2 regions of the Sabulicella flocculans genome follow, and region 2 is predicted to be linked to the other one. Evidence: riboswitches for the same ligand, from Rfam matches in the RefSeq annotation. Region 2 holds a riboswitch; the other holds the start of a gene.
What was found. A riboswitch is a leader RNA that binds a small molecule or an ion and turns the genes downstream of it on or off. The one in region 2 is predicted to bind glycine.

Region 1 (4,398 bases), on a different contig from region 2:
CCCTTCGGCGCGGCGACGGCGCCGCCCAGCAGGCGCGCCAGGGTGGCGAGCTCATCGCCCGTCACCGTCTCGTCCAGCGCCACGGCCACGGCGCCGTCCAGGCGGCGCAGGTTGAAGCCGGCGTCCAGCGCGGCGGCCATCACGGCGTCGGTCTCGGCGCCGGTTTCCAGCACCACCGTGTCGAAGAAGGCGGCGTGGCGCAGCCCGAAGCGCGAGGCGCCGGCCAGCAGCCGCGCGCCCAGGTTCACGCGGCGCGCGATGCGGCGCAGCCCCTCGGGGCCGTGCCAGACGGCGTACATGCCGGCCATCACCGCCAGCAGCACCTGGGCGGTGCAGATGTTGCTGGTCGCCTTCTCGCGCCGGATGTGCTGCTCGCGCGTCTGCAAGGCCAAGCGCATGGCCGGCGCGCCCTGCGCGTCCACGCTCACGCCGACCAGCCGGCCGGGCAGGGAGCGCTTCAGCGCGTCCTTCACCGCGATGAAGCCGGCATGCGGCCCGCCATAGCCCAGCGGCACGCCGAAGCGCTGCGAGGTGCCGACGACGATGTCGGCGCCCATCTCGCCCGGCGGCGTCACCAGGGTCAGCGCCAGCAGGTCGGCGGCGACGATGGCCAGCGCGCCGGCGGCGTGGGCGGCGGCGATCTCGGGTGCGATGTCGCGCAGCGCGCCTTCCGTGCCGGGATATTGCGTCAGCACGGCGAAGGGCGTCTCGGCGGCGATGGCGGCGGTCAGGGCGGCCGCGGGCGCGACGACGACGCGGATGCCCACCGGCTCGGCGCGCACGCGCACCACGGCGAGCGTCTGCGGGTGCAGGTCATCGGCGACCACCAGCACGTCGGACTTCGCCTTGTGCTGGGCATGCGCCAGCGTCACGGCTTCCGCCGCCGCCGTCGCCTCGTCCAGCAGGGAGGCGCCGGCCACGGGCAGGCCCGTCAGGTCGGTGATCATGGTCTGGAAGTTGACCAGGGCTTCCAGCCGGCCCTGGGCGATCTCCGCCTGGTAGGGCGTGTAGGCGGTGTACCAGCCCGGATTCTCCAGGATGTTGCGCAGGATCACCGGGGGCGTGCGGGTGCCGTGGTAGCCCAGGCCGATGAGGGAGCGCTTCACCTGGTTGGCCTCGGCCAGCGCGCGCAGCTCGGCGAGGGCCCCGGCCTCGTTCACCGGCGGCGGCAGGGCGGAGAGGTCCACGCCGCGGATGCCGGCGGGCACGGTGCGGGCGACCAACGCCTCCAGGCTCTCGGCGCCCACCGCTTGCAGCATCGCCGAAACCTCGGCCTCATTGGGGCCGATGTGGCGGCGGATGAACTCGCCCTGGTCCTCCAGCGCGGCGAAGTCGGCGGCGCTCACGAGGCGCTCTCCACGTGGCGGGCGTAGGCGTCGGCGTCCATCAGGTCCTCCGGCAGGGCGCCGCTGGGGGCGATGCGGAAGAACCAGCCATCGGCGGTGGGGGACTGGTTGATCAGCGCCGGGTCGTCCACCAGCGCCGCGTTCACCTCGACGATCTTGCCGGAGATGGGGGCGTAGACGTCGCTGGCGGCCTTCACGCTCTCGACCACGGCGATGGCCTCGCCGGCCTCGACCACGCGGCCGGGCTCGGGCAGGTCCACGAAGACCACGTCGCCCAGGGCGTTCTGCGCGTGGTCGGTGATGCCCACGGTCCAGGCCTCGCCATCCTGGCGCAGCCACTCGTGGTCCTTGGTGAAGTGGGTGGTCGTCATGGCGGCGATCCTTCTCAGCGGGCGTAGCGGTGCGGGGTGAAGGGGAGGGGGGCGACGCGGGCGGGCAGCGGCTTGCCGCGCACCTCCAGGGTGAGTTCCGTGCCGTCCGCGGCCAGGGCGCGCGGCACGTAGCCCATGGCGACCGGCCCGCCCACCGAGGGGCCGAAGCCGCCGGAGGTGACGGTGCCGCCGCCCCCCACAGGGGTGCCGCCGCGCGCCGGCTGGCGGCCTTCGGGGCGGATGCCGACGCGGACCCGCGCCGGGCCGTGGTCCAGCGCCGCGCGCACGGCCTCGGCGCCCACGAAGTCCCACGCCAGCTTGCGGCGCTTGCCGATGGACCAGGTGAGCGCGGCCTCGACTGGATTGGTCGTCTCGTCCAGGTCGTTGCCGTAGAGGCAGAGCCCGGCCTCCAGCCGCAGCGAATCGCGCGCGCCCAGCCCGGCGGGCTGCACGCCTTCCAGGGAGAGCAGGTGGCGGGCCAGCCGCTCCGCGTGTTCCGCGGCGACGGAGATTTCCAGCCCGTCCTCGCCGGTGTAGCCGGAGCGCGAGGCGATGACCGGGATGCCGGCGATCTCCATGGCCTGGATGCCCATGAAGGACATGGCGGTGGGCAGCAGCGCCGCCACCGCCGGGCCTTGCAGCGCCAGCAGCGCGCGGTCGGGCAGGGGGCGCAGGGTGACGCCCGCGGGCAGCACCGATTCGATCAGCGGCAGGTCCACCTGCTTGCGCGAGGCATTGACCACCAGGAACAGCCGGTCGCCCAGGTTGGCCACCATGAAGTCGTCCACGATGCCGCCCGCTTCGTTCAGCAGCAGGCCGTAGCGCTGGCGGCCGGGCTTGAGGCCCTGGACATCGGCGGGCGTCAGCCGCTCCAGCGCCGCGGCGGCGCCTTCGCCGTGCAGCTCCGCCTGGCCCATGTGCGAGACGTCGAACAGCGCGGCGGCGGCGCGGCAATGCAGGTGCTCGCCCATGATGCCCAGCGGGTACTGCACGGGCATGCTGTAGCCGGCGAAGGGGACTATGCGGCCGCCCAGCTCGCGGTGCAGGCTGCCCAGGGGTGTCTCAAGCAGGTCGTCGGCCACGCGCCCTCCCGGCCGCGCGGGGCGGCGGTTGCAGTCGTGGCCCCCCTCTGTCCATGGACCTGAGAGATTCAGTTCCCGGCCGGGAACCTTACTCCGTCGGTGCCGGGTTTCCCCGGGCTTTCCAGAGTGCCCAAGCCCCGCGCGGCCCTTCTGCCTGAGCGTTTCCGGGGGCCGGTTGCGCCTTCGGCGGCCCCGGCTGGCGGGGCTCTCTCCCGCGCGGGATTGCGGGCGGGGTGGAGATGCCCGTTCGGCGTGACGGATGCAAGGCGTTTCCGGGGCGGATTCAGCGCCCGGCGCCGGCGCCTGCCCGCTTGCGCAGCACTAGGGTCGCCCAGGGGGCAAGGTCGATGCGGCGTTCCAGCACCAGCCCGTGCCGACGGTGGGCGGCCAGCACCATGGGCACCTGCGCCCCCAGCAGCCCGGCCAGGATGGCGGTGCCGCCCGGCGCCAGGTGGGTGGCCAGCGCGCGCGACATCGCGCACAGCGGCCGGGCCAGGATGTTGGCGAACACCAGGTCATAGGGCGCCGGGCGGCGCACCGCGGCGGCCTTCCAGCCATCGGCCAGGATGGCGCGCACCTGCCCGCGCAGCCCGTTCATCACCGCGTTGTCGGCGGCCACGCGCACCGACCAGGGCTCGATGTCGGTGGCCAGCACCCGGCAGCCCCACAGCTTCGCCGCCGCCATCGCCAGGATGCCGCTGCCCGCGCCCAGGTCCAGCACGCGGGCGTGGCGGCCGCGCCGGGGCAAGGCTTCCAGCGCCATCAGGCAGCCGCGGGTGGACTGGTGCTCGCCCGAGCCGAAGGCCAGCCCGGCATCCAGCGTCAGCGCGATGCGCCCGTGCACCCGCCCCTGCGGCGCATGGGTGGGGCGGACCAGGAAGCGCCCGCCGACCGGCATGACCGGGAAGGCCTCCACCGTGCGGGCCAGCCAGCCATCGGCCTCGGTGGCGTGGTGCTCCGCCGTGGCCTCGTGCCCGGTCAGCCCGGCGGCGAGGGCGAGGGCGGATGCCAGCGCGGCGGGGTCGGCGGTGGCCTCGCGCACCGCCTCGATGCGCCAGGTGTCGGTCGGCTCGTCGCGGAACAGCGCCACGGTGAGGCAGACCGGCAGCAGCGCGCCCTCGTAGATCGGCACGGCGTCCTCGGGCAGCCCGTCGAGGACCAGGGTTTCCAGGGGCTGGACGTGACGCCGCATCACTGAACCTTCTCCACGAAGCCGGCCATGACGCGCTTGTCGCCCGCCTTCTCGAACGCGATGTCCAGCCGGCCATCCTCCACCGCGGTGACGCGGCCATAGCCGAATTTCTGGTGGAAGACGCGGGTGCCGACGCTGAATTCCGCCTGCGGGCGCCCCTGCACCTCCCAGGCGCCGGCCTCGATCACGCGGGGCTTGCGGGTGCCCAGCAGCGGTCCGCCGCCGAACACGGAGGCGGGCGGCGCCTTGGGGCGCAGGTCGGCGCCCTCGCGCGCCACCTGCTCCTCCGGCAGCTCGTCCAGGAAGCGCGAGGGGATGGAGGAGGTCCAGTTGCCGTAGATGCGGCGGTTGGCGGCGTGGGAGATGACGCATTCCCGCCGCGCGCGGGTGATGCCCACATAGGCCAG
Region 2 (4,398 bases):
GCGCCATGCGCCACCACCAGCACCGGGCCGGGGCGCGCGGTGGCGCGGTTGATGGCCCGGGCGGTGCGCGCGCGCAGCTCCGCGAAGGGCTCGCAGCCCGGCGGGGTCAGCGTGCCGGCGATCCAGTCGTCGTACCAATCGCCCATCGGCTGGCCCTCCTGCTCGCCGAAGCGGACCTCCATCAGCTCCGGGTCCTCGGCGGCGATGGGCAGGGACAGGGCGCGCGCCACCGCCTCCGCGGTTTCGCGGGCGCGGGAGAGCGGGGAGGTGACGATGGTGGCGATGCCCTTGCCGCGCAACGCCTGGGCCGCGCGCTCCGCCTGGGCGCGGCCGATGGCGTTCAGCGGGATGTCCGTCTGCCCCTGAGACAGGCCTTGCGCGTTCCAGTCGGTTTCGCCGTGGCGCAGGAACCAGAAGGGGATGGGGTTCAGCCTCACGCGGCGAATCCTTCGGCTTGCAGGGTGGCGTGCAGGGCGGGCAGGGCGAACAGGCGGCCGCGCAGGGCGTGCAGCCGCTCGCCGGGGTCGAGGTTCAGGAAGCCGGCGAACACCGCCAGCATCGCCAGGGCGCAGTCGGCGGCGCCCGGCGCCTCGCCGACCGCCCAGCCATCGGCGGGCAGGCGCGCGGCGGCGAAGTCCAGCGCGGCCTGGGCGCGCTTGAGCGCGGCCTCGCGGATGGCGGATTCGGCCGGCGGCGGGCCGAAGCGCTGCGGCGCGAAGGCGGGCTGGAAGGCGCCGGGCAGGGTGAAGGACAGCCAGGCGAGCCATTCCATGCTGGCCCAGCGCTGCGGCGCCGTGGCGCCGAGCAGCGCCGCCTCCGGCACCGAATCGGACAGCGCCAGCATGATGGCCGGCGTTTCCGTCACAACGGTGCCATCGGCCACCTGCAGCACCGGCACCTGGCCCTTGGGATTGATGGCCAGGAACTCGGGCGTGCGGCCCTCGCCGGCGCGCAGGCTGATCTCCCGCACCTCGCCCGGGGTGCCGGCCAGCGCGAAGGCCAGCCGGCACGCGAGCGACGAGGTGCGCGCGGAGACCCAGAGGATCAAAGCCCCTCGCGCTCCATCACCTTCTGCACCGACGGGCGCGCGCGCATGGCGGCGTAGTGGGCGGCCAGCCGGCCCGGCAGCTCCAGCTTCAGCCGCTCCGCCGCCCAGAAGGAGATGTAGAACGGCGCCATGTCGGCGAAGGAATAGGCGCCGGCGAAGAAGTCGCGGCCCTGCAGCGCGGTGTCCAGCGTCTTCATGCCCTTGGTGAAGATCTCCGTCCCGCGCGCCTTCACCGCCTCGTGATCGGCCTCGGAGGGGGCGAAGTTGGCCGGGCGGAAGATGCGCGAGAAACCCTGCATGTGCACCGTCGCCACGGCGTAGTCCGTCACCTCCATGGCGCGGGCCAGGGCCTCGGGCCCTTCGGGCAGCATCTTCGCCTGCGGGTTGGTCGCGGCGAGGTAGTAGGCGATGGCCGGGAACTCGGTCAGCGTGCTGCCGTCCTGGCGCAGCAGGGCGGGGACCTTGGACTTGGGGTTCACCGCCTGGAATTCCGGCTTGAACTGCTCGCCCTCGCGCAGGTTCACGCGCACCGCCTCGTAGGGCGCGCCGATTTCCTCCAGCAGCACGTGGATGCCGAGCGAGCATGCGCCAGGGGCGTAGAACAGTTTCTGCATCAGGAGAGTCCTTCCTTCTTCAGCGCCCGCTCGACGGCGGGCCGGTTGCGCATCGCGGCGCGGTGCGCCTTCAGCTTGGGCGGCAGCTCCATGCGGGCGCGCTCGCCCACCGCCCATTCCTCGATGAAGAACAACGCGGCGTCGGCGACGGAGTAGCCGGAGGGCAGCAGCCAGTCGCCGCCCTTCCACTGCCGCGCCACCAGTTCCAGGAAGCCCTCGGCCAGCGCCTTGCCCTGGGCCTTCACCCGCTCCTCGTCCTCGGCGTCCCGGGCGAAGTTGCCGGGGCGGAACATGCGGGTGAAGCCCTGCGGGTGCACGGTGCCGCACAGGTAGTCCATCCATTCCAGGCAGCGCGTCTCCGCCTCGAACTCGATGGGGATGAGGCCGCTCATCGGGTTGGACTTGGCCAGCCACCATGCGATGACCGGCCATTCGGTGAGCACGGAGCCGTCGTCGCGCTGCAGGGCGGGCACCTTGGCCTTCGGGTTCACCGCCAGGAATTCCGGCTTGCGGTTCGAGCCGTCGCGGGTGGAAACCAGCTGAGTCTCGAACGGCTTGCCGATCTCCTCCAGGATGACGTGGATGCCCAGCGAGCAGGCGCCGGGCGAGTAGAACAGCTTCATGGACGCGACGCCCCCGTTCGAAGGTGTCGCCCTTCCTATCCCGGCCCCGGGGATGCCGGAAGGGCCGGTGGCGGGGCGCGACGGAAACGCTTGACGCGGCCCTCCCGAAATTGGCATGGGGGCGTTGCGGGAGAGTCCGCGCCGGGCGCGAGCCCGGACGGACGCCGAAGGAGCAACCGCCCCGGAAACTCTCAGGCCCAGGTACCGCGCCGCGTTCTGAACTCTGGAAAGTGGAGCCGCAGCTCCCGCCGAAGGTGGAAGTCGCCCGCCCGCGAGGGGCGTGCGGCGATGCTCTCAGGCCAATGACAGAGGGGGCATTCGAGCCGCGCCGGGGGCGCGGCAGGAGAATGCACGTGCCTGACCCGCAGAACGATTCGATCGCCGTCATCGGCGCCGGCATCACCGGCATCACCACCGCCTACAACCTGGCTCGCCGCGGCCGCAGCGTGACGGTGTTCGACCGGCACCCCTACGCCGCCATGGAGACCTCCTTCGCCAATGGCGGCCAGCTTTCCGCCTCCAACGCCGAGGTGTGGAACAGCTGGTCCACCGTGCTGAAGGGGCTGAAGTGGATGATGTCCCCCGGCGCGCCGCTGCTGGTGAACCCCCGGCCGTCCTGGCACAAGCTGTCCTGGATGGCGGAGTTCGTCGCCGCCATCCCTCGCCACGAGGAGAACACGATCACCACCGCGCGCCTCGCCATCGAGGCCCGGCAGCACCTGCGCCGCATGGCCGAGGAGGAGGGCATCGACTTCGACGCCGAGCACCGCGGCATCCTCCACTTCTATGAGAGCCGGAAGGACTTCGAGGCGGCGGCGCGGGTGACGGCGTTGCTGGCCAAGGGCGGGCTGGAGCGGCGCGCCGTCACCCCGGCCGAGATCCGCAGCATCGAGCCCGCGCTGCACGGCACCTTCCACGGCGGCTTCTACACCCCGTCCGACTTCACCGGCGACATCCACAAGTTCACCTTCGGCCTGGCCCGCGCCTGCGAGCGGCGCGGCGTGGCGCTGCGCTTCGCGACCGAGGTGCTGGGCGCCGAGGCGGACCAGGCGGGCGTGACGCTGCGCGTGCGCCCGGTGGAGACGGCGCCCGGCGACGCCCCGGCCGCCGAGGAGCGCCTTCGCTTCGGCCAGGTCGTCGTCTGCGGCGGGGTGATGTCGCGCCGCTTCGCGCGCGGGCTGGGGGACCGGGTGAACGTGTACCCGGTGAAGGGCTACTCCATCACGGTGCAGCTGGACGACGCGGCCGACCAGGCGGCGGCACCCTGGGTCAGTCTGCTGGACGACAAGGCCAAGATCGTCACCAGCCGCCTGGGCGCCACGCGCTTCCGCGTGGCCGGCACGGCGGAGTTCAACGGCACCAACCGCGACATCCGCGCCGAGCGCATCGCGCCGCTGGTGGCGTGGTGCCGCGCCCGCTTCCCCGGCATCAACACCCGCCATGCGGTGCCCTGGGCCGGGCTGCGCCCGATGATGCCCGACATGATGCCGCGCGTGGCGCGGGGCCGGAACCCGCGCGTGCTGTACAACACCGGGCATGGCCACCTGGGCTGGACGCTGTCCGCCGCCACGGCGGATGCGGTGGCCGCGCTGGCCGACGCGCGGCCGAACGCCTGAGCGGAGCCGGGGGCGGGGACCATGCGGTTCCCGCCTTCGATGTTGGTGTATGGTGGGAGGACTGGAGCAGCGGTGGGAACCCAGAACCGAAATTCTCTGGCGGGTGGATCTTGATCCAGGGGTGCGCCAGGGTCCTGGCGCGTCGTCGCACCCACCCTATCATCGTTGCGGACACACTTTGTCATAAACCTGCGCGGCGCTGTCGCACACCTGCCGGCATGGAGGAGGCTTCCAGGAGCCCTGCATGCCTCTTCGTTCCTCCCTGAGCCAGCTGCCGGCATTACGCCGACTTGTCGCCCTCGGTCTGCTCGCCGTGCTTCTTCTCCACCGGCCGGCCGGCGCGCACGAAGGGCATGACCACGGCGCAGCACCCGAGCCGGTTGCTGCTGCGCAGCCACGGGCGGAAGCCCACAGCGACCTGTTCGAGATCGTCGCCATCCTGCAGCCAGGCGGGGCCCTCACCGTCACGCTTGACCGATACGCTGACAACAGCCCCC

Region 1: linked by a shared signal. The riboswitch ahead of gcvT (glycine cleavage system aminomethyltransferase GcvT) and the one ahead of ACI6QG_RS04685 (D-amino acid dehydrogenase) in region 2 are both predicted to bind glycine.

The regions. Positions count from the first base shown of each region.
Region 1 is NZ_JBJJBR010000006.1:121,733-126,130, forward strand. Features, by position in the region: gene gcvP (aminomethyl-transferring glycine dehydrogenase) at 1-1,346, opposite strand, end outside; gene gcvH (glycine cleavage system protein GcvH) at 1,343-1,717, opposite strand; gene gcvT (glycine cleavage system aminomethyltransferase GcvT) at 1,732-2,799, opposite strand; glycine riboswitch at 2,932-3,024, opposite strand; gene ACI6QG_RS08990 (50S ribosomal protein L11 methyltransferase) at 3,083-3,991, opposite strand; gene ACI6QG_RS08995 (UvrD-helicase domain-containing protein) at 3,991-4,398, opposite strand, start outside.
Region 2 is NZ_JBJJBR010000002.1:371,696-376,093, forward strand. Features, by position in the region: gene ACI6QG_RS04665 (histidine phosphatase family protein) at 1-437, opposite strand, end outside; gene ACI6QG_RS04670 (glutathione S-transferase family protein) at 434-1,048, opposite strand; gene ACI6QG_RS04675 (glutathione S-transferase family protein) at 1,045-1,662, opposite strand; gene ACI6QG_RS04680 (glutathione S-transferase N-terminal domain-containing protein) at 1,662-2,285, opposite strand; glycine riboswitch at 2,499-2,604, shown strand; gene ACI6QG_RS04685 (D-amino acid dehydrogenase) at 2,639-3,901, shown strand; gene ACI6QG_RS04690 (efflux RND transporter periplasmic adaptor subunit) at 4,146-4,398, shown strand, end outside.